Regions from separate parts of the Citrobacter sp. LST-B2 genome, predicted to be linked through region 2. Evidence: predicted binding sites of a transcription regulator. Region 2 holds the regulator's gene; each other region holds the start of a gene.
What was found. Region 2 encodes CRP, which controls carbon source genes, mostly activating them, when cyclic AMP is high. Its sites were predicted from a motif close to ATGTGANNNNNNTCACAT; they were not measured.
Positions count from the first base shown of each region.

Region 1 (5,473 bases), 2.4 Mb from region 2:
GGCACCGCCGAGGCCCAGACCGGTCAGAAAGCGCAGGATAACCAGCGTTTGCAAATCCGGCGAAAAGGCGGAGATCAGGCTCAGCGCACCAAACAACGCCACGCAGAGCTCAATCACCCGTTTGCGACCGAAACGGTCAGACAGCGGTCCGCAAAGTAAGGCGCCGGCGGTAAGTCCTAACAGACCTGCACCAAACAGCGGAGCGAGGTCTCCGGCAGTTAACTGCCAGTGGGTACGAATATCGGGTGCAATAAAGCCAATGGCTGCGGTATCAAAACCATCAAGCATGACCACCAGAAAGCAGCAGATGATCACCCGCCACTGTGTCTTGCTGACAGGAGCAGCATCGATCAGGGCTTGTAGTTCACGTCGTTGAGTCATAGTGAATGCCTCGGTGCAGGTAGGGACAGATGTTGTTTTGTTTTTGGTATGTTACGAGTTTGTAGACTGGGCGATAAAATGTACAATGGCATTTCATGCAGAGACATAACCTGGAGGTTATCGCTGATGGCAAACTGGGCGCAAAAACTGAAGCTGCACCATCTGCAAATGCTGGTGGCGCTGGGCGAACAAGGGAATCTCACGCACGTTGCACGAATGATGAATATCACCCAGCCCGCGCTGTCGAAATGGCTGTCACAGCTCGAAGATGAGATGGGGATCACGCTCTTTGAACGTCACAGTAAAGGCCTGCGCCCATCGGAAGGCGGCAAGTTGCTGCTGCAACACGCCCAGCGCTTAATCAATGACATGGAGCGTTCACAGTATGAAATGGCACGCTTTAAAGAAGGCGGGCTGGTAGGGAGCCTGAAGATTGGCTGCTCGCCAGTGGCGACCGACTGTGTGTCGCAGGCGATCCTTAATCTGCTCGTGGAGATGCCGACGCTGCACCTTAACATTGAAGAAAAGGTCATGACGCCGCTGCTGCACGACCTGCTTGCCGGTTCCGTGGATGTCGTGGTCGGCCGCGTCGGTGGGCGAGCGCTGCAGCTTCCGCTCAATTATCAGGTGCTGTATACCGAACCCGTTTGCTTTGTCGCCCGTCCCCACCATCCATTAGCGAAGTTTGACACCCTGAGCTGGGCCGATCTAGCGCACTGGCGCTGGATCGTCTGGCCGACGGGAACGCCTATCCGCCTGAGCATTGATAACGCGCTGGTCGATAACGGAGTGATGTTGCCGGAGAACACCATCGAGTCGGCATCAATGAACGTCAGTACTAACCTGCTGCAAAGCAGCGATATGATCTCTATCCTTTCTTTACGGCTGGCACAGCGCTATGCCAGCCAGGGACAGCTGGTGATCCTCAACCTGCCGAAGATTGAACAAAAAGGCAGCGTGGGCGTGTTCTGGCGCAATAATGAGACGCCGTCCAGCGCGCTGAGTCGTTTTCTGCAACTGCTGGCACAAGTTTAGCATCACGTATTGGGGATATTGCCCAATGTTCCCGCTGTCTATGTTCAGTATGCTAAGAATTCATGATGTGATCGATAGCACGTTTTAAAGTTTAATTGTATGATGAATCCGTCGCTTCGAGGAATTTCAACATGAGCAAGACACTGAATATCATCTGGCAATACTTACGCGCTTTCGTGCTGATTTATGCCTGTCTGTATGCAGGCATTTTTATTGCGTCCCTGCTGCCTGTCGCCATTTCTGGCAGCATCATCGGGATGCTGATCCTGTTTGTGCTGCTGGCGCTGCAAATTATCCCGGCGAAATGGGTGAATCCTGGCTGCTATGTGCTGATTCGCTATATGGCGCTGTTATTTGTGCCGATTGGCGTCGGCGTGATGCAGTACTTCGATCTGCTGCGCGCGCAGTTTGGCCCGGTGGTGGTGTCGTGTGCGATCAGTACGCTGGTGGTGTTTCTGGTCGTGAGCTGGAGTTCACATCTGGTTCACGGTGAACGGAAAGTGGTGGGTCAGGAAGGATCTAAAGAATGATGTCGTCAATCTGGTGGTCTTTACCGCTGACGCTGGCGGTTTTTTTCGGTGCGCGCAAACTGGCGACACGGTTTAAATTTCCCTTACTGAATCCGCTGCTGGTGGCGATGGTGGTGATTATCCCGTTCCTCCTGCTGACCGGCATCTCCTACGACAGCTATTTTAAAGGTAGCGAAGTGCTGAATGACCTGCTGCAACCGGCGGTCGTGGCGCTGGCCTATCCACTGTATGAACAGCTGCATCAGATTCGCGCCCGCTGGAAGTCAATCATTACTATCTGTTTTGTTGGCAGCGTTGTGGCGATGGTGACCGGCACCACAGTGGCGCTGTTGATGGGCGCCACGCCTGAAATCGCCGCCTCCGTCTTACCGAAATCCGTCACTACGCCGATTGCGATGGCCGTGGGCGGCAGCATCGGCGGCATTCCGGCGGTCAGCGCCGTGTGCGTGATTTTCGTCGGTATACTCGGCGCCGTCTTTGGTCATACCCTGTTAAACGCCATGCGCATTAAAACCAAAGCCGCACGCGGACTGGCGATGGGCACCGCGTCCCACGCCCTCGGCACCGCCCGCTGTGCGGAGCTGGATTATCAGGAAGGCGCATTCAGTTCGCTGGCGCTGGTGATTTGCGGGATTATTACCTCGCTGATCGCCCCGTTCCTGTTTCCGGTTATTCTCGCGGTTGTGGGCTAAAATTTGCGATACGTCGCGCATTTTTAATTTATGTTTCATAAGTTGCATACACAATGAGAATTAGATCACACATATAGCCATAACAGGCCCGTACACTACGATCCCAATACATTGTTATGAGGCAACGCCATGCACCCACGTTTTCACACTGCGTTTAGCCAACTTGCGGACAACCTGCAATCCGCGCTGGCGCCCATTCTGGCAGATACGCATTTCCCCGCGTCGCTGACGGCTGAGCAGGTATCAATGCTTAAAAGCGCAACGGGACTGGACGAAGACGCACTGGCATTCGCGCTGCTGCCGCTGGCGGCGGCCTGCGCCTGTACGCCGTTGTCGAACTTTAACGTTGGCGCAATTGCGCGCGGCGTGAGCGGAACGTGGTATTTCGGCGCCAATATGGAATTCCTCGGCGCGACGATGCAACAAACGGTTCACGCTGAACAAAGCGCCATCAGCCACGCCTGGTTGCGCGGCGAGAAAGGTCTCGCCGCAATCACCGTTAACTACACCCCGTGCGGCCACTGCCGCCAGTTTATGAACGAACTGAACAGCGGGCTGGATCTGCGCATTCATCTGCCCGGTCGGGAACCGCATACGCTGCGCGACTATTTGCCGGATGCGTTTGGGCCGAAAGATCTCGACATCAAAACGCTACTGATGGACGAACAGGATCACGGTTTCGCCCCTCAGGGAGATGCGCTGACGCAAGCGGCCATTGCCGCCGCGAGCCGCAGTCATATGCCGTACAGCCAGTCACCGAGCGGTGTAGCGCTGGAGTGCAAAGATGGACGTATCTTTAGCGGAAGCTATGGCGAAAACGCCGCATTTAACCCGACCATCCCACCGCTACAGGGCGCGCTGATTATGTTGAATCTGAACGGCTATGGTTATGCCGATATTCAGCGTGCGGTGCTGGCGGAAAAAGCCGACGCGCCGCTGATCCAGTGGGATGCCACCGCCGCCACGCTGAAAGCGCTGGGCTGCAGCAACATCGATCGCGTACTTTTGGGCTAATTATCTGATGGCGTCCGCGCACAGGCCGGATAAGGCGTTTTCATCGCTATCCGGTCTAACCACCTGATGGCGCAACGTTTATCAGGCCTACGCTTGTTTCACGTATTGCTGAAAATCCCCCCAATCAGACTACTGTTTCTTGCGCTTCGCCAGCGGGTACAGTAGCCTGATTGAAATTTCATCCAGTGACAGAGTTTTCTTCATGCTAAAGCGCGCCCTCTACAGCCTGTTGGTCCTGATCGGCTTGCTGCTGTTGATCGTGCTGGGCCTTGATCGCTGGATGAGCTGGAAAACTGCCCCCTATATTTACGATGAGCTTCAGGACCTGCCCTACCGCCAGGTTGGCGTGGTGCTCGGCACGGCCAAATATTATCGTACCGGGGTGATCAACCAGTATTATCGCTACCGTATTCAGGGTGCGCTGAACGCCTATAACAGCGGCAAAGTTAACTATCTGCTGCTCAGCGGCGACAACGCCCTGCAAAGCTATAACGAACCGATGACGATGCGCAAAGACCTGATTGCCGCTGGCGTCGATCCTGCCGATATTGTGTTAGATTACGCCGGATTCCGCACGCTCGATTCGATTGTCCGCACCCGTAAAGTCTTTGACACCAATGACTTCATCATCATTACCCAGCGTTTCCACTGCGAACGCGCGCTGTTTATCGCGTTGCATATGGGGATTCAGGCACAGTGCTACGCCGTGCCGTCGCCAAAAGATATGCTGACGGTTCGGGTACGCGAGTTTGGCGCACGTTTTGGCGCGCTGGCCGATCTGTATCTGTTTAAACGTGAACCCCGTTTCCTCGGCCCGTTAGTGCCAATTCCCTCCCTGCATCAGGTTCCCGACGATGCCCAGGGCTATCCGGCCGTAACACCGGAACAATTGCTTGAACTGCAAAAGAGACAAGGAAAATAAGCATGGAAGACAAAACGCTTTTTATCGTGATTGGCGTACTGATGATCGTCGCCTGGACCCTGCGGGAAGGTATTAAAGGGTTACGCTCTGGCGTCGTTGAGAAAACGGTCAAAGGTTCGCAAACGCCGCGCTTAATTCAGCGCGCAGAGGAACCTGGCGCTTACTGGAGCTATATTGGCGTCTACTTTGGCCTTTCGGTCGGCGCGCTGCTTGTCGGCATCTGGTTAGTTTTTATCAAATAAAAAAACCGGCGCAGAGCACGTCTGCACCGGTTTGATTCTGCCCTGAAGGGATTACTTCTTACGCGCGTATTTCAGTGAATCCAGTGCGACCGCAAAGATAATGATGCCGCCCTTGATGATGTACTGCCAGTACGGGTTAACGCCGATGTAGGTCAGACCGTAGTTGATGACGGTAAAGATGATCACACCGGTCACCACGCCGAACACCGTTCCCACCCCACCGCTAAACGACACGCCGCCGACCACGCACGCCGCGATCGCATCCAGTTCGTACATAAAGCCCAGGTTGTTGGTTGCCGAGCCGATACGCCCCGCTTCCAGCAGACCGCCGAAGGCATAGAACACACCGGACAGCGCATAGATCATCAGCAGGTTCAGCGCCACGTTCACGCCTGATACCTTAGCCGCTTCCGGGTTACCGCCGATGGCGAAAATGTTTTTACCGAAGCGGGTTTTATTCCACAGCACCCAGACAAACGCCACGGCGATTAGCGCATAGAACGTGATATACGACAGCCGGAAGCTGCCCAGTGCGATAAAGCCCTGCGCAAAGGTCGAGAAGCCGCTATCAAAGCCCGAAATCGGTGAAGCCCCCACGAAGTCGTAATACAGGGAGTTGATCCCGTAGACGATAATCATCGTGCCGAGCGTCGTAAT
Region 1 is NZ_CP192598.1:3,175,984-3,181,456, forward strand. Features, by position in the region: gene mhbT (3-hydroxybenzoate transporter MhbT) at 1-381, opposite strand, end outside; gene ACQ0PY_RS15400 (LysR family transcriptional regulator) at 508-1,416, shown strand; gene ACQ0PY_RS15405 (CidA/LrgA family protein) at 1,548-1,946, shown strand; gene ACQ0PY_RS15410 (CidB/LrgB family autolysis modulator) at 1,943-2,638, shown strand; gene cdd (cytidine deaminase) at 2,768-3,652, shown strand; gene sanA (outer membrane permeability protein SanA) at 3,855-4,574, shown strand; gene ACQ0PY_RS15425 (DUF2542 family protein) at 4,577-4,816, shown strand; gene mglC (galactose/methyl galactoside ABC transporter permease MglC) at 4,868-5,473, opposite strand, start outside.
Region 1: cdd (cytidine deaminase) is a predicted target of CRP. The motif match lies at 2,692-2,709, and genes of this name have one in related genera.

Region 2 (5,473 bases):
GCTCACGCGCCAGCGTGGTCATGGCATTGATATGTTCGACGATAAACTGACTGTGCGTCACCCACAGCTTCATGTCCGCCAGATAGTGCGTGTTAAAGCCTGGCTCCTGCATCGCCTGATTCAGTGAGTTAAACAGCGTGTTGTGCGCCTGATTGACGCGCATACGCTGATAAGCCAGCGGTGTGGCCTGCGGATCGTCACTCAGAATCAGACGAATAGCTTCCTGATCGGCCTCCAGCGCATCATGGGCGTTTTTACGCAACAGTCCGCTCTGCCATTGTGGCCATAACCAAACGGTGCCGCCAAACGCAATCAGGCAGCCTATCACCGTGTCGACAAATCGCGGAATGATGAACTGTTCGCCGTCCAGCGTCAGGAGTTGCAGGGTGTACACCGCCGTGACGGTAAATCCCACGGTCGCCCAGCCGTAGTTTTTGCGGATGGTCAGATAGCTGACCAGGGTGATCACCAGCATCAGCGCCAGCGTATATCCTTCAGGAATATGAAAGTGCAGTGTTACGCCTGCGATAATCAGCCCCACCAGCGTTCCCGCCGAACGGTGCAGAATACGCACGCGGGTGGCGCCGTAACCGTTTTGTGTCACAAACAGCACCGTCATCAGGATCCAGTAAGGCTTCGGCAGATGCAGCGCGGTTCCCATCAGACTGGCGATACTGAGCATGACGCTGATCCGCCCGGCGCTGCGGAGCGCCGGAGATTTCAGCGAGAGGTAGTTTTTCAACGCCGGCAGCAGCGGTAGCCGACGCTGCTTATCGGCCATCAGATCGCGGGCGTACAATGGTCGCTGGGTGCGCAGTACGCGGGCGATACGGCTGAAGTGCCAGTAACAGAACTGCCCGACGGGGTTATCCGGATGCTGATGAGCAATTTTTTCCAGCGCGCCAATCTGCTTTTGCATGGTGAACCGCGTCGGCAGCCGGTGATACAGAATGTCATCCGCCAGTACGCGCAGGCGAGCGGCGACCGTTTGCGCCGTCCAGCGTATCACCTGCTCCGCGTGACTGCGCTCGACCAGCTTTTGCACCTCTTCCGGTTGATGCAAACTGACGGAGATATGTTCCTGCAGATCCAGCGCTTCCTGAAAGGCGCGCAGCATCCGCTTATAGTCATTATTGTGATGCGCCGACAGCATGTGCATCTGCTGATAGCACTGGGTGATGAGGTCGACGGCCTTCTGCTGGCGCACCAGAAGCGGCGGCAGGGCTTTTTCCGGGTCGGTATGCTGGGTCAGCATGCTGTATTTCGCTTCGCAGTAATCCGCCAGTTCCCGGTACAGCAGGCTCAGCGACTCGCGCAGCGGCTGTTCGCGCCAGAGCCAGAACCAGAACCAGTTAAACAAGCCATACCACAGCGTGCCCAGCGCGTAGATCAGCAGCGGTTCCCAGACCGGCATATTTCCTGCCAGGCTCAGTGTGAAAATCGCCGCGATCAGCGAGGCCGGAAGCAAACGCGCGTGAAGGGAGCTCAATTCAGCGGTGACGCCGAGCGTGAGCGTCAGGCCGGTCAGGATCAGGGGTAACGGCACCGCTTGCGCCAGCAGTAGCTGCATGATCAGGCTACAGCCGGCAAACAGCGACGCACCGATAATCAGACGTTTGAAAAAGCGTTTGTGCGGAGTATCAAGCCCGGCAATGTTGCAGCAGGCGGGAACGAGAGAGAAGAGCAGGCCCAGATGTAACTGCCCGATGATCAGTCCGACGGCCACGGGCAAACAGAGCACCAGCGTTTGACGTAGTGCATAATTGATTTCTGGGTGATAAATCAGTCTGCGCCACATTGGCAAAACAAAAATGACGCGCTAGCGGGTAGCGCGTCATTTCCGATGAGATTAACGAGTGCCGTAAACGACGATCGTTTTACCGTGAGCGGAGATCAGGTTCTGATCTTCCAGCATCTTCAGAATACGACCAACGGTTTCGCGAGAGCAGCCAACGATCTGGCCAATCTCCTGGCGAGTGATTTTGATCTGCATGCCGTCCGGGTGAGTCATCGCATCAGGTTGTTTCGCCAGATTCAGCAGAGTCTGGGCGATACGACCGGTCACGTCGAGGAAGGCCAGGTTACCGACTTTCTCTGAAGTGACTTGCAGACGGCGAGCCATTTGGGAAGAGAGGCGCATCAGAATATCCGGGTTCACCTGGATCAACTGACGGAATTTCTTGTAAGAAATTTCAGCCACTTCACACGCTGTTTTCGCCCGAACCCATGCGCTACGTTCCTGGCCTTCTTCAAACAGGCCCAGTTCGCCAATAAAATCACCCTGATTCAGATAAGAAAGGATCATTTCTTTGCCTTCCTCATCCTTAATCAACACTGCCACTGAGCCCTTAACGATGTAGTACAACGTTTCTGCTTTTTCACCCTGGTGAATCAGCGTGCTCTTGGACGGGTACTTATGAATGTGGCAATGAGACAAGAACCATTCAAGTGTCGGGTCTGTTTGCGGTTTGCCAAGCACCATGCGCGATTATCCTCTGTTATAAGCTGTCTCCAGAGCCAAAAAATGCCGCTGTCTCTGGGGTTGCAAAAATGTGCTTCCCGCGTCCTGGGAAGAGGCTGTCAAAAACTCACTGCAGCCTTTAATGTGAAGTCCTCTGCATACATGCAGTACATCAATGTATTACTGTAGCATCCTGACTGTTTTAGCATAGCTTTAGCCGTGTGTCTCCTGGTGTCTCGCTTCAGCATGACGGAGGTCGCCTTCCGTTGCGAGAAATGTTATGTACGCGTAATCTGTCAGGAAAATTGACGCACTGGAGTTAAAAAATATGCAAGCGCGTGTTAAATGGGTTGAGGGGTTAACCTTCCTTGGTGAGTCGGCTTCCGGACACCAGATTTTGATGGACGGTAACTCTGGTGATAAAGCGCCGAGCCCGATGGAAATGGTGTTGATGGCAGCGGGCGGTTGCAGCGCCATTGACGTGGTTTCTATCCTGCAAAAAGGCCGTCAGGATGTGACGAACTGCGAAGTGAAACTGACGTCAGAACGTCGCGAAGAGGCGCCACGCCTGTTCACCCACATCAATCTGCACTTTATTGTCACCGGTAACGATCTGAAAGATGCCGCCGTTTCGCGTGCGGTCGACCTGTCAGCGGAGAAGTACTGCTCTGTGGCGCTGATGCTGGGAAAAGCGGTCAACATTACCCATTCATATGAAGTGATTGCGGCGTAATTTTTCCTGTCGCCGGATGGCGGCTAGCGCCTGGTCCGGCCTACAGATCCCTGATTTGTAGGCTCGATAAGCGTAGCGCCATCGCGCACTTCCCATCGTTTATTCGATCTTCTTGCCTTCCATCAGTCGCTGCACCAGCGGCAACATGATGAGTTCCATTGCCAGCCCCATTTTGCCGCCGGGTACCACCAATGTATTGATGTGGGAAATGAATGACCCCTGCAGCATCGCCAGCAACCAGGGGAAATCGATTCCTTCCAGATTACGGAAATGAATCACGACAAAGCTCTCATCCAGTGACGGAATGCCTTTGGCCGCGAATGGGTTCGAGGTGTCGACGGTGGGAACGCGCTGGAAGTTAATGTGGGTGCGGGAGAACTGCGGCGTGATGTAGTTGATATAGTCGTCCATCGAACGCACCACCGAATCCATCACCGCCTCACGAGAATGGCCTCGTTCGCTGGTGTCGCGGATAAGCTTCTGGATCCACTCCAGGTTAACGATGGGGACCACGCCGACCAGGAGATCAACATGTCTTGCGACCTCATGCTGGGGCGTGACGACGCCGCCGTGCAGGCCTTCATAGAACAATACGTCAGTGGGTTCCGGCAGGGGTTGCCACGGGGTAAACGTCCCCGGTACCTGATTCCATGGCACGGCTTCATCATAGGTATGCAGATATTTACGCGACTGGCCTTTGCCCGTCTGACCGTACTCGATAAACGTCTGCTCCAGTAGACCGAAGTCATTGGCGTCGGGGCCAAAATAGCTGATGTGGCGTCCGGCGTCGCGTGCTTTGCGGATCGCCATATCCATTTCCGGACGGGTATAGCGGTGAAAACTGTCGCCTTCCACCTCGGCTGCGCGCAGGTTGAGCTGCGCAAAAATTTTACGGAACGCGAGGCTGGTGGTGGTGGTCCCCGCGCCGCTGGATCCTGTTACCGCAATCACCGGATGTTTGGCAGACATGTTAACTCCATCAATAAATTGATTTTTTATTATAGTCGGCCGATAGCGTGCGGGTTATTCGCGAAATTGCTTGCGCGGCATGATATTGACGGTTTCGTGCAACTCAGACCACACCAGCACCGCTTCGCCACACTGTAACTGGCGTTTGACGTCGGCGACTTTTTGTTCAAGGGTACGTTCATGTTCACCATAATCGGTACCTTCGCGCAACACAAAGCTTTCGATCAGATTGTCCAGCGTCTCGGGGGAAAGGTCCTGCCAGGGGATTTGCATGATTAGACCTCCAGATACGGTGTCAGCCAGTCAGGGATGCGCGATTCCAGCCACATTTCTGGCCGACGTAGCGTCCCGCCAATAAATCCAACGTGCCCGCCATGTTCGGTTAACTGATATTCCACCTGCGGCGGTAAATCTTCTGCTTTGGGGATCACATGATGATCCATAAACGGGTCGTCTTTCGCGTGAATGATCAGCGTCGGAATGGCGATGTCGCTGAGCAAGGGCATGGCACTGCACTGACGATAGTAGTCGATAGCATCGGCGAAGCCGTGAATTTTGGCAGTGATCAGATCGTCAAACTCACGGATCCGGCGCAGGGACTTCAACTGCGCCAGGCTCACCGGCAGCGAGCCTGGATAAGCCGCCAGCTTGCGCGATGCGTTAGCTTTCAGCAGGTTGAGCAGATAGCGCTGATAAATACGGGAAAAGCCTTTATCCATATGATAGCTGCATGCTTCCAGTACAAAGGGAGCCGAGACAATGACCGCCGCATCAAGCGGGATGTTTTTCCCTTCTTTAGCCAGCAGGCATGCCAACATATTTCCGCCGAGCGAATAGCCTACGGCGGCCGTCGGCGCGTGGCCAAATTCCCGCTGCAACCAGCCTAAGAACCAGGTTCCGTCTTCGGTTTCACCGGAGTGATAAATACGGTTCAGGCGATTCGGTTCGCCGCTGCAACCGCGAAAGTGCATCACCACGCCAAGCCAGCCACGATTCTTTGCCGCTTCAATCAGGCCATGTGCGTACGGACTGTTCAGGCTGCCTTCCAGACCATGAAAGACCACCAGGCGCGGCTTGTGCTTCGCCTGATGCGGATCTTCACTCCATGCCAGATCGACAAAGTCGCCGTCGGGCAATTCCAGACGCTGCCAGTGGGCGTCGAAATTCACCTTTCGGCGGATCAAACGCGGCAACATGGTCTGTAGATGGCAGTTACTGATACCGCGCATCGGGCGAAATTCGTCACTGCTGCCATTTGGCATCTCTGGGTCGTGAAGGATTACGTGTGTCATCACCGTTACTCGCTCAGC
Region 2 is NZ_CP192598.1:432,414-437,886, forward strand. Features, by position in the region: gene ACQ0PY_RS01980 (YccS/YhfK family putative transporter) at 1-1,798, opposite strand, end outside; gene crp (cAMP-activated global transcriptional regulator CRP) at 1,850-2,482, opposite strand; gene ACQ0PY_RS01990 (OsmC family protein) at 2,790-3,194, shown strand; gene ACQ0PY_RS01995 (phosphoribulokinase) at 3,294-4,163, opposite strand; gene ACQ0PY_RS02000 (YheU family protein) at 4,218-4,436, opposite strand; gene ACQ0PY_RS02005 (hydrolase) at 4,439-5,455, opposite strand; gene ACQ0PY_RS02010 (ABC transporter ATP-binding protein) at 5,461-5,473, opposite strand, start outside.

Region 3 (5,473 bases), 2.0 Mb from region 2:
AAATAACCGGCTGGGTTTCGTTGAGCGTCGACTGCTCGACGAAATTGCCCATCCAGGCACCGCCGCTTTTCGAATCCCGGGCAAAGAAATCGCCGTAAAAAAGCGCCAGCCCAACACCGTTATGATCGAAGATTTCCCAGACGCGCACATCCGGATGGTAGACCGGAATATCAAAGCGCTCGATGAATTTGATGCCAAACAGCTGGTTGGCGGTCCAGAACCCCCCTTCGTGCAGAACGGTATTCAGTTCGAAATACGGTTTGAGCTGTGATTCATCTAACGCGTATTTCGCACGCCGCACCTGCCCGGCATAAAAAGACCAGTCCCAGGCCTGCGCGGTAAACCCACCCTGTTCATCGTCAATTACCTGTTGGATATCGGTCAGTTCACTCAGCGCCCGTTGGCGCGCAGCAGGGACGATCGCGCGCATAAAGGCCAGTGCGGCCTCCGGCGTTTTTGCCATCTGATCGGCGATTTTCCACGATGCATAATCGGCAAACCCCAGCAGTTGCGCCTGGCGGGCGCGCAGGGCTACCAGCCGCTGAATCAGCGCACGCGTGTCATTGTCATCGCCTTTTTCGGCACGACGCCACCCGGCGTTAAACAGATTCTCCCGGGTCTGGCGATCGCGCAGTGCACTTAATGCCGGCTGTTGCGTGGTATTCAGCAGTGGTATCAGCCATCCCTCGGCGAGCCCTTTTTCGCTCGCCGCCTGTCGCGCGCTGGCGATCTCTTCCGCGCTGAGCCCCTCCAGTTGATGGGCGTAATCGACTACCAGTCCGCCAGATTTATTCGCCGCCAGCAGGCGCTGGTTAAACTGGCTGGTGAGCGTCGCGGCTTCGGTATTGAGCGCCCGGAGTTGCGCTTTATCGGCATCGCTCAGTTGGGCCCCGGCGAGAACAAAACGCTGGTGTGTCACCTCGATCAGACGCACGGATTCATCGTCGAGCCCCAGCGCATCACGTTGTTGCCAGACGCAATCAACGCGGGAAAACAACGCGCGGTTCAACCAGATATCATTCGCCAGTTCCGCGAGCTCGGCAGAAAACGCCTCATCGAGACGCTGAAGTTCATCATGCGTATGTGCCGCGGTCATGGCGAAGAAGACGCTGGTGACGCGGGTTAACAGCTCACCACTTTTCTCCAGGGCGAGAACCGTATTGGCAAAATCCGGGGCCGCGCTATTAGCAATTATGGCGGCGATGTCCGCGCGCTTTTGCTTGATCCCTTCGTCAAAGGCGGGACGATAGTGTTCCGTTTTAATCAAATCAAAACGGGGCGCCTGATACGGTAACAGGCTGTGGCTAAAGAACGGATTCGTTAACGACATCTTTCACTCCTGAAAACGATTTGTTCAATAGAGTAGGCTTCAGGGTAAAAGACCGCAATCCTGTAAAACCAGGGTTACCCGTGAGAGCGGATCACATGCTATGGTAGTCAAACGTAAAAAGCGTTGAGGAACAGTGAGATGATCGTTTTAGTAACCGGAGCAACCGCAGGTTTTGGTGAATGCATTACACGTCGTTTTGTTGAGAACGGGCATAAAGTCATTGCCACTGGCCGTCGCCAGGAACGCCTGCAAGAGTTAAAAGAGTCGCTGGGTGATAACGTGCTGATCGCGCAACTGGATGTGCGTAACCGCGCAGCCATTGAAGAGATGCTGGCATCGTTACCTGCCGAGTGGCGTGACATCGACCTGCTGGTCAACAACGCCGGGCTGGCGCTGGGTCTGGAACCTGCGCATAAAGCCAGCGTGGAAGACTGGGAAACCATGATCGATACCAACAACAAAGGGCTGATTTACATGACCCGCGCCGTCCTGCCGGGCATGGTCGAGCGTAACCGTGGGCATATCATCAACATCGGCTCTACCGCAGGCAGTTGGCCTTATGCTGGCGGCAACGTGTATGGCGCGACCAAGGCGTTTGTACGTCAGTTCAGTTTGAACCTGCGTACCGACCTGCACGGCACGGCCGTTCGCGTCACGGATATCGAGCCGGGTCTGGTGGGCGGCACCGAGTTTTCTAACGTGCGCTTTAAAGGCGATGACAATAAAGCGGGAAAAACCTATGAGAACACTACGGCTCTGACGCCGGAAGATGTGACCGAAGCGGTCTGGTGGGTCGCCACCCTGCCTGCCCATGTGAACATCAATACGGTAGAAATGATGCCAGTGACGCAATCTTTTGCCGGACTGAGCGTTCATCGCGGTTAATTTGCCTCCCGGCCCGCGGGCCGGGTATAGCTCGCGACAAAAAAGTGGTAGAATTTGTGGGTTAATTTTCTAAAAAGTAAGAGCGAATGACCGTCGAAACGCAACTCAATCCTACACAGCCCGTAAATCAGCAGATTTATCGCATTCTTCGCCGTGACATCGTGCACTGCCTCATTGCGCCAGGCACGCCGCTGTCCGAAAAAGAGGTGTCTGTTCGCTTCGATGTGTCTCGCCAACCGGTGCGTGAAGCGTTTATTAAGCTCGCGGAAAACGGCTTGATTCAGATCCGTCCGCAGCGCGGCAGCTACGTCAACAAGATCTCCCTCTCGCAGGTGCGAAACGGCTGTTTTGTCCGTCAGGCTATCGAATGCGCGGTGGCGCGGCGGGCCGCAGCCCAAATCACCGACAGTCAGTGCTATCAGCTTGAACAGAATCTTAATCAGCAGCGGATTGCGATTGAGCGCAAACAGCTGAATGATTTCTTCGAGCTGGATGACAATTTTCACCAGAAGCTGGCAACCATTGCGGACTGCCAGCTGGCCTGGGACACCATCGAAAATATCAAGGCCACCATCGACCGTGTGCGTTATATGAGTCTTGATCACGTCTCTCCACCGGAAATGTTGCTCCGCCAGCATCTCGATATTTTTTCAGCCCTGGAAAAGCATGACGCCGATGCTGTCGAGAAAGCCATGACTCAACATCTGCAAGAAATCGGCGAGTCGGTCCTGCTGATCCGCCAGGAAAACAGCGATTGGTTCAGCGAAGAGTAATTCCCCTGCCTCATCTCTCGTGAGATGAGGTCTCTCCCTCCCCCCTGCATGTCTACATCAAAAAAGATGTGAGATTGATCAAAAACAAAAAAAATCCTGACTGATAAGCGTATTTATATAGCGCCCGTTACGTGGGACCTGAGCCCACGGGCTTTGACGGTAAGTTAGAAAGGAGAAAATACCATGATGACATACGATCGTAACCGTAACGCAATCACCACAGGCAGCCGTGTGATGATCAGTGGCACCGGCCATACCGGTCGCATTAAAGCGATTGAGACCGAAGGCCTGGATGCGGCGCAAATTCGTCGTGAAAAAACAGTCGAAGTGGAAGGCTGTGAAGGCAAATTTGCCCCGGTAGAACTGATTCGTCTCGGCATGAACTAATGGTGTGAGTGCCGGATAATGCCTTGATTATCCGGCAGTCCTGAGGCATTTACTTCACGTTTGCTGCATACTTTGCCACGGTGGCTTTCGCCCCTTCCGCCAGCAGCGTCTGATACGCGTCTTTCACGGCCTGCGTGAATAACGCGACCTGCGGCAGTTCGTTACCAAAGATTGCCTCAATAGCCAGCAGCGCTTCAACACGGCTTTCGCCTTCCGCACTGTTTTGTACCGCCTGTTGGATCACTGGCAGAAGCGGATCGTTGACTTCAATGGCATTTCCCTGCTCATCCACGCCGCCGACATAGCGCATCCAGCCCGCCACGCCCAGCGCCAGCAAATCAAAACGACTGTTATGTGCCAGATGCCAGCGTACTGAATCGAGCATCCGCTGAGGTAATTTCTGGCTACCGTCCATCGCAATCTGCCAGGTACGGTGACGCAGCGCCGGGTTGCTGTAGCGTTCAATAAGCAGGTCTGCATAGCGGGTGAGATCCACCCCCTGCACTTTCAGCGTGGGCGCCTGCTCGTTGAGCATCAGTGCGCGGGCAGCTACCCGATAATTTTCATCACCCATGCAGTCGTTGATATGCTGATACCCGGCGAGATAGCCCAGATACGCGAGGAATGAGTGGCTGCCGTTGAGCATCCGCAGTTTCATCTCTTCAAACGGGATCACGTCAGAGACCAGTTCTGCCCCGGCTTTTTCCCACTGCGGACGACCGGCAACAAAGTTATCTTCAATCACCCACTGACGGAATGGCTCGCAGGCCACACCGGCCGGATCGCGCACGCCGGTCAGGTTTTCAATTTTATCCAGCGTGTCAGCGGTGACGGCCGGAACAATGCGGTCAACCATCGTCGACGGGAACGTGACGTGTTGTTCGATCCATGTGGCCAGTTCGGCGTCCACGGCACGCGCGTAAGCGGTGACCACGTTACGCATCACGTGACCGTTTTCCGGCATGTTGTCGCAGGACATCACGGTGAAGGCGGCTAAGCCCGCCGCTTTACGGCGCGCCAGCGCTTCAACCACCACACCCGGCGCAGATTTCGGCTGATGTGGGTTTTGCAGATCGGCTGCGATCATCGGGTGATCCAGCATCAATTGTCCTGTCGCCGGGGAATGGCAATACCCTTTCTCAGTAATCGTCAGTGAAACAATCGCAACCTGTGGTTCACACATCGCCGCCAGCACGCTCTCCAGCCCGTCAACCTGAGCATGCAGCGCCTTTTTCACCACCCCCACGACTCTCGCGGTCCAGGCATCGGCAGACATTTCCGCCACGGTATAGAGATTATCCTGCTGTTTGAGATCGGCGATCTGCTGTTCCCCGCCGATCAGGTTCACTTCGCAATATCCCCAGTCGCTGTTGTGCTCCGCCGCCAGGATATCGGTATAGACGCCCTGGTGCGCACGGTGGAAAGCACCAAAACCAAGATGAACAATACGCGGGATCAGTCGGTTGCGATCGTAGTCAGGAAGCGTCGCTTTTGCCGTTAAGAGCTTGTTTTGCATTGTATGACCTACTTTGAATGAAATCAGGACGGTTCCAGAGTAACGCCTGTATGGTTGTATGTTTTGATTTGAATTAATCTTTTTCCAATTGGTATAACATCATTTGAAAGTTATGTGACAGGATGCAATTCCTGATGCTGAGCCTGACGCCCAGGGCAGGATCCCTGGGCTGAGTGATGGCTGCATCCCTGCAGCCATTAGGTGACAATCTTCTTAATCGTGCTTGCGCCACTCCTGGTATTCACGCTTGAGTCGCTGTGGCGCCGTTTCAGGCATCATGAGCAAGCCGATAACAGAAATGATGCCGAGAACAATCACATAGCTTGCTAACCCGTAGTAATGCCCACCGGTCATCTGCAAAATCTTCACTGCCACCAGCCCCAGCACCCCGCTGCCAATCAGTGAACCCAATTGCCAGATTAAAGCGATGCCGCTGCAGCGAATATGCGTCGGGAACAGCTCCGGGAAGAACGATGCCTGCGGTGCGTAGCACATGCTATGACCAAAGCTAATGACGATGATCATCACCAGCTGCGTCAGCCAGAAATTGTCCTGATTAATGGCCAGGAAGAACGGAATAAT
Region 3 is NZ_CP192598.1:2,401,212-2,406,684, reverse strand. Features, by position in the region: gene dcp (peptidyl-dipeptidase Dcp) at 1-1,330, opposite strand, end outside; gene ydfG (bifunctional NADP-dependent 3-hydroxy acid dehydrogenase/3-hydroxypropionate dehydrogenase YdfG) at 1,469-2,215, shown strand; gene ACQ0PY_RS11550 (GntR family transcriptional regulator) at 2,302-2,988, shown strand; gene ydfZ (putative selenium delivery protein YdfZ) at 3,172-3,375, shown strand; gene ACQ0PY_RS11540 (mannitol dehydrogenase family protein) at 3,425-4,891, opposite strand; gene ACQ0PY_RS11535 (MFS transporter) at 5,105-5,473, opposite strand, start outside.
Region 3: ydfZ (putative selenium delivery protein YdfZ) is a predicted target of CRP. The motif match lies at 3,055-3,072, and genes of this name have one in related genera.

Region 4 (5,473 bases), 200 kb from region 2:
GACATCATTTGGCGCATGCTCGCCATCCAACACCAGCCAGTCGAAGCCCGCCAGTCCTAAGACTTCGGTACTGATGGGGCTTGCCAGCGCTGACCAGCAACCAATCTGAATCTGATGCGCAGCCAGCGCTGCTTTGAACTTGTTCGGGAAGATGTCGTTATTCATCACTTTTACCTTGTCACTTAACCGTTAATTATTTCTGCAGTTCCATACGTTTAATGTCACCGACAATAAACAGGTAACACACCATTGCCATCAGCGCGGAACAGCCAACGAATACCAGCGCGGCGTTGAAGGAATGCAGTTCACTTACCAGGTAACCGATAACCAGTGGCGTTACGATAGATGCCACGTTGCCAAAGACGTTAAATACCCCGCCACACAGGCCCACAATCTCTTTCGGCGCGGTGTCCGAAATCACCGGCCAGCCCAGTGCGCCAAATCCTTTACCAAAGAAGGCCAGCGCCATCAGCGTCACCACCAGCGCGGTGTTGTCGGTGTAGTTGCACAAAATGATGGTGGAAGCCAGCAGCATTCCCAGCACAATTGGCAGCTTACGCGCAACGGTGATAGAAAAACCGCGCTTAATCAGATAGTCCGAGAACACGCCGCCCAGTACGCCGCCAGCGAAACCACATAGCGCCGGAATCGAAGCCACCAGACCCACTTTCAGGATCGACATTCCTTTTTCCTGAACCAGATAAATCGGGAACCAGGTCAGGAAGAACCAGGTGATCGTGTTGATGAAATACTGTCCAAAGAACACGCCAAGCATCATGCGGTTGGTCAATAACTGCTTGATGTAATGCAGTTTTGGACCACTTGCCATGGAGCTGCCCGGTTTTTTGTGGTCCATATCCACGACCGCACCGTTTTCAGAGATGAACTTCAACTCTTCTGCGGACATCCGCGGGTGATCAGTGGGGTTATGAATCAGTTTGACCCACAGCGCCGTCAGGACAAACCCAATCACGCCCATCACAGTGAAGACGTGCTCCCAGCCCCAGGCAAAGGTCAACCAGCCCAGCAGCGGCGAGAACAGTGCCAGTGAAAAATACTGAGCAGAGTTAAAGATTGCCGACGCGGTTCCACGCTCTTTGGTCGGGAACCAGGCCGCAACAATACGGGCGTTTGCCGGGAACGAAGGCGCTTCCGAGAAACCCAACATAAAGCGCATAAAGAACATGGAAACCCCGGCCCAGGCCAGCGGGAACATATCCACGAAGCCTTGCAGGAAGGTGAACAGCGACCAGAAAAACAGGCTCCAGGTGTACACTTTTTTCGAACCAAACTTATCGAGCAGCCAGCCGCCGGGAATTTGCATCAGCAGGTATGCCCAGCCAAAGGCAGAGAAGATGTAGCCCATTGACACAGCACTCAGCTGCAACTCTTTGGCGACTTCGGTACCGGCAATGGATAGCGTCGCCCGGTCCGCGTAGTTAACCGCTGTAACAATAAAAATTATCAGCAGAATTAAATAGCGGGTATGCGTACCTTTCTTTTTTTCTACAACGGTATCCAGGATCATTTTATTTACCTCAGGCACTTAAGCAGACACATTTATTATTATTTATTGATGACAGACGCTATCGCTTATTAATAAATACAGATACTCATTTCGTGATTCAGTATAATCAGGCAGAGAGCATTACGCATTGTGCAGATGCTCATTAACGATGCTAATTACAAATAATATCTTGAGCAAATGCACATAACGCTGGGCGCTGATGCACATATTTACGCTTTACCGCCCCTGATAGCCGGGCTTTCACCATAACGAGTGATCTGGATCACATTCTTATTTTTGAACTCCTGACATCCTTATTTCACGACAGGTCTTCCTTATTTTAATAATCAGATTCGCAGAATCTTTCTATATTATTATCACCCCGGTTGGAGAATACTGGACAATGGCCAACATCGACATCAGACAAGAATCGCCGAGCGCATTTTATATAAAGGTCCACGAAACAGATAATGTGGCGATCATTGTTAATGACAATGGTTTGAAAACCGGGACGCGATTCCCGGATGGACTGGAGCTGATTGAACATATTCCACAGGGACATAAAGTCGCGCTGGTGGATATTCCGGTTCATGGTGAAATCATACGTTACGGTGAAGTGATCGGCTACGCCGTGCGCGACATTCCGCGCGGAAGCTGGATTGATGAATCCATGGTTGAGCTACCGACAGCGCCGCCGTTGAACACGCTGCCACTGGCGACCAAAGTTCCGGAACCGCTGCCGCCGCTGGAAGGCTATACCTTTGAAGGCTACCGCAACGCTGATGGTAGCGTAGGCACCAAGAATCTGCTCGGCATCACCACCAGCGTGCACTGTGTGGCGGGTGTGGTGGATTATGTCGTCAAAATCATTGAGCGCGATCTGCTGCCTAAATACCCGAACGTCGATGGTGTGGTCGGACTTAACCACCTGTACGGTTGCGGCGTGGCAATTAACGCGCCGGCAGCTGTGGTGCCGATCCGCACCATCCATAACATCTCGCTGAACCCAAACTTTGGCGGCGAAGTGATGGTCATTGGCCTGGGCTGTGAAAAACTGCAGCCGGAACGTTTACTGGAAGGTACTGACGATGTGCAAAGTATTCCGGTCGACAGCGCCAGCATCGTCAGCCTTCAGGACGAAAAGCATGTGGGCTTCCGTTCCATGGTCGATGATATCCTGCAGGTCGCTGAGCGCCATCTGGTTAAACTGAATCTGCGCCAGCGCGAAACCTGCCCGGCCTCTGAACTGGTTGTCGGCATGCAATGCGGCGGCAGCGATGCGTTTTCCGGCGTGACGGCAAACCCGGCAGTGGGCTACGCCTCTGACCTGCTGGTACGCTGCGGCGCTACGGTAATGTTTTCCGAAGTCACCGAAGTGCGTGATGCGATCCATCTGTTGACGCCGCGCACCATCAACGAAGCGGTGGGCAAACGTCTGCTGGAAGAGATGGCCTGGTACGACAACTATCTCGATATGGGGAAAACCGATCGCAGCGCTAACCCCTCTCCGGGTAACAAAAAAGGGGGGCTGGCGAATGTGGTGGAAAAAGCGCTGGGCTCCATTGCGAAATCCGGTAAAAGCGCGATTGTCGAAGTGCTCTCCCCAGGCCAGCGCCCGACCAAACGCGGTCTGATTTATGCCGCAACGCCCGCCAGCGATTTTGTCTGCGGCACGCAGCAGGTCGCGTCCGGGATCACCGTCCAGGTGTTCACCACGGGTCGCGGTACCCCCTATGGCCTGATGGCCGTGCCGGTGATTAAGATGGCGACCCGTACCGAACTGGCAAAGCGTTGGTACGATTTGATGGATATCAACGCGGGCACCATCGCCACGGGTGAAGAGACCATTGAGGAAGTCGGTCAGAAGCTGTTCGAATTTATTCTTGATGTCGCCAGTGGCCGTAAGAAAACCTTCTCCGATCAATGGGGATTGCATAATCAGTTGGCCGTCTTTAACCCGGCACCAGTGACCTGATATTTTCGAAACGAAAGCAACCGAGAAAACGGGGAATAATCCCCGTTTTTCTTTCCTGTCCGTGAAAGATAAGGTGATAATGCTCGCAGTTTTGAAGGTTAATTTTTCACCCGCCCTTTTTCGCTTTTCGTCGGTAGAAAAATCCTAACCCGTTGAAAGAAAGAACAATGCCTGAGGCCTCCCTTTTCGCTCTCTTTTCGTTTTGATAAAAGAGAAACCTACCGAAAAGCCGGGGTGTTTTAATGCGATAATTCGCTCATTTTTCCCCCTTTGACTTTCCCCTTTGTTAAACACAAGATTCAATGGCTTCTGTAATTTACCTCACCGACATTCTGACCCGAATAAAGAGGGAAGTTATGTATACCTTGAATAAAAATAATGTCGCCCTGGCATGCCTTTTTTCCTGTTTACTGGCCGCACCGGTTGCCGCCAGTGCTGAAGGCCAGACGACAGAAAAACCCGTTAAATTACGCTACACGCTATGGGATCGAAATCAACTTCCCGGCGAACAGCAACTGGTTAATGAATTTGAAAAAAATAACCCCGGTGTAAAAGTTGAAATTGAACTAACGCCCTATGACCAATATTTCATAAAACTCAGTTCAGCGGTCGGGGGAAATGTGGCGCCGGATGTATTCTGGATGAATATGCCGAATTTTCAGCAGTACGTTAAAAACGGCATGCTGGAACCACTAACTCCTTATTTAAAAGACACATCATCACCACATCTTGATGATTTCGTGAAAAGCTCTGTCGATGCTTATCAGTACCAGTCTCAACAATACGCTATTCCACGGGATATCGACGCGATTGCCGTGTGGTATAACAAAAAAATGTTTGATCAGGCTGGCGTAACCTATCCCGATAAAAACTGGACGTGGGACGATTTAAAACAGAAATCAGAACAGTTACGTAAAAAGCTGGATCAGCATTCTTATCCGTTGGCGATGGATCTCGGCAGCGGTCAGGACAGCTACTTTAACCTGCTGCTGCAGGCCGGCACTCAGATTGTCCTGCCTGAGGGTAAAACGGACGTTGCCAGCGACAACGCGATTGCCATGTATCGCGACGTTCAGGGAATGCTGAAGGCAGGATTGCTCCAGCCGCCAGGCGAAATGAAAGCCGCCGATGTCTTCCAGTCCAATCGGGTGGCGATGATCTACGCGGGCTCGTGGTGGGCGCTGCCGTTCTCGCAAAACGAACTGATTAACGATCATGTCGGCGTCGTTCCGATGCCCAAAATGGCAGAACAGGCTGGCGTCTCTCATAGCCTGGCATTCGCCATGTCTGCCAAAAGCCAGCATAAAGAGGCCGCCTGGAAATTCATTGAATTCATGAGCTCAGAACATGCGCAGCAAACGCTGGCAGCGGGCAAAGTGGTGATTCCGGCCAATCAGAAAGTCGCCAAAGCATGGGCGGAAGGCTTTAAGGATGTTGATGTTTCCGCCTATATCGATTCACTGGCGTTTTCTCATAAATATCCCACCGCCGGTTCAAATACCGCGAAATGGAATAGCATTCTCAACGACGGGCTGAAAAAAGTCTGGATGGGAAATGATCCGCAACAGGTTATGCCGGGTGTCGCCAAACGCGTTGAGCGTGAAATGCAGAAATAATCGTGAGGGAGCCTTGCTCCCTCTCACCTCTCCTGCGTTAACCCATTTATTGTTTGTAAAGTGAGCATCCCGGAGTCTGTATGAGCTATTCAGATGAAGCGGCATCCCCGCCGTTATCGGCCAGGGAACCCAATAAAAATTCCCTGACCCGACTGGAAAAAGAAGAACGTTTCTGGGGGTGGATAATGATTCTGCCGCTGTTGGCAGGATTAGTTATTTTTTACTTTACGCCGTTCTTCCAGAACGTATTTTACAGTTTTACCGATCTGGGCGAGTTTCAGATCTGGACGACAATCAGTCTGGATAATTACATTAATTTATTCAGCGATGATGAATTCCGTTCGTCGATAGTGAATACGCTGGCCTATGTTTTTA
Region 4 is NZ_CP192598.1:628,943-634,415, reverse strand. Features, by position in the region: gene garL (2-dehydro-3-deoxyglucarate aldolase) at 1-165, opposite strand, end outside; gene garP (galactarate/glucarate/glycerate transporter GarP) at 194-1,528, opposite strand; gene garD (galactarate dehydratase) at 1,911-3,482, shown strand; gene ACQ0PY_RS03070 (ABC transporter substrate-binding protein) at 3,839-5,098, shown strand; gene ACQ0PY_RS03065 (carbohydrate ABC transporter permease) at 5,179-5,473, shown strand, end outside.
Region 4: garD (galactarate dehydratase) is a predicted target of CRP. The motif match lies at 1,779-1,796, and genes of this name have one in related genera.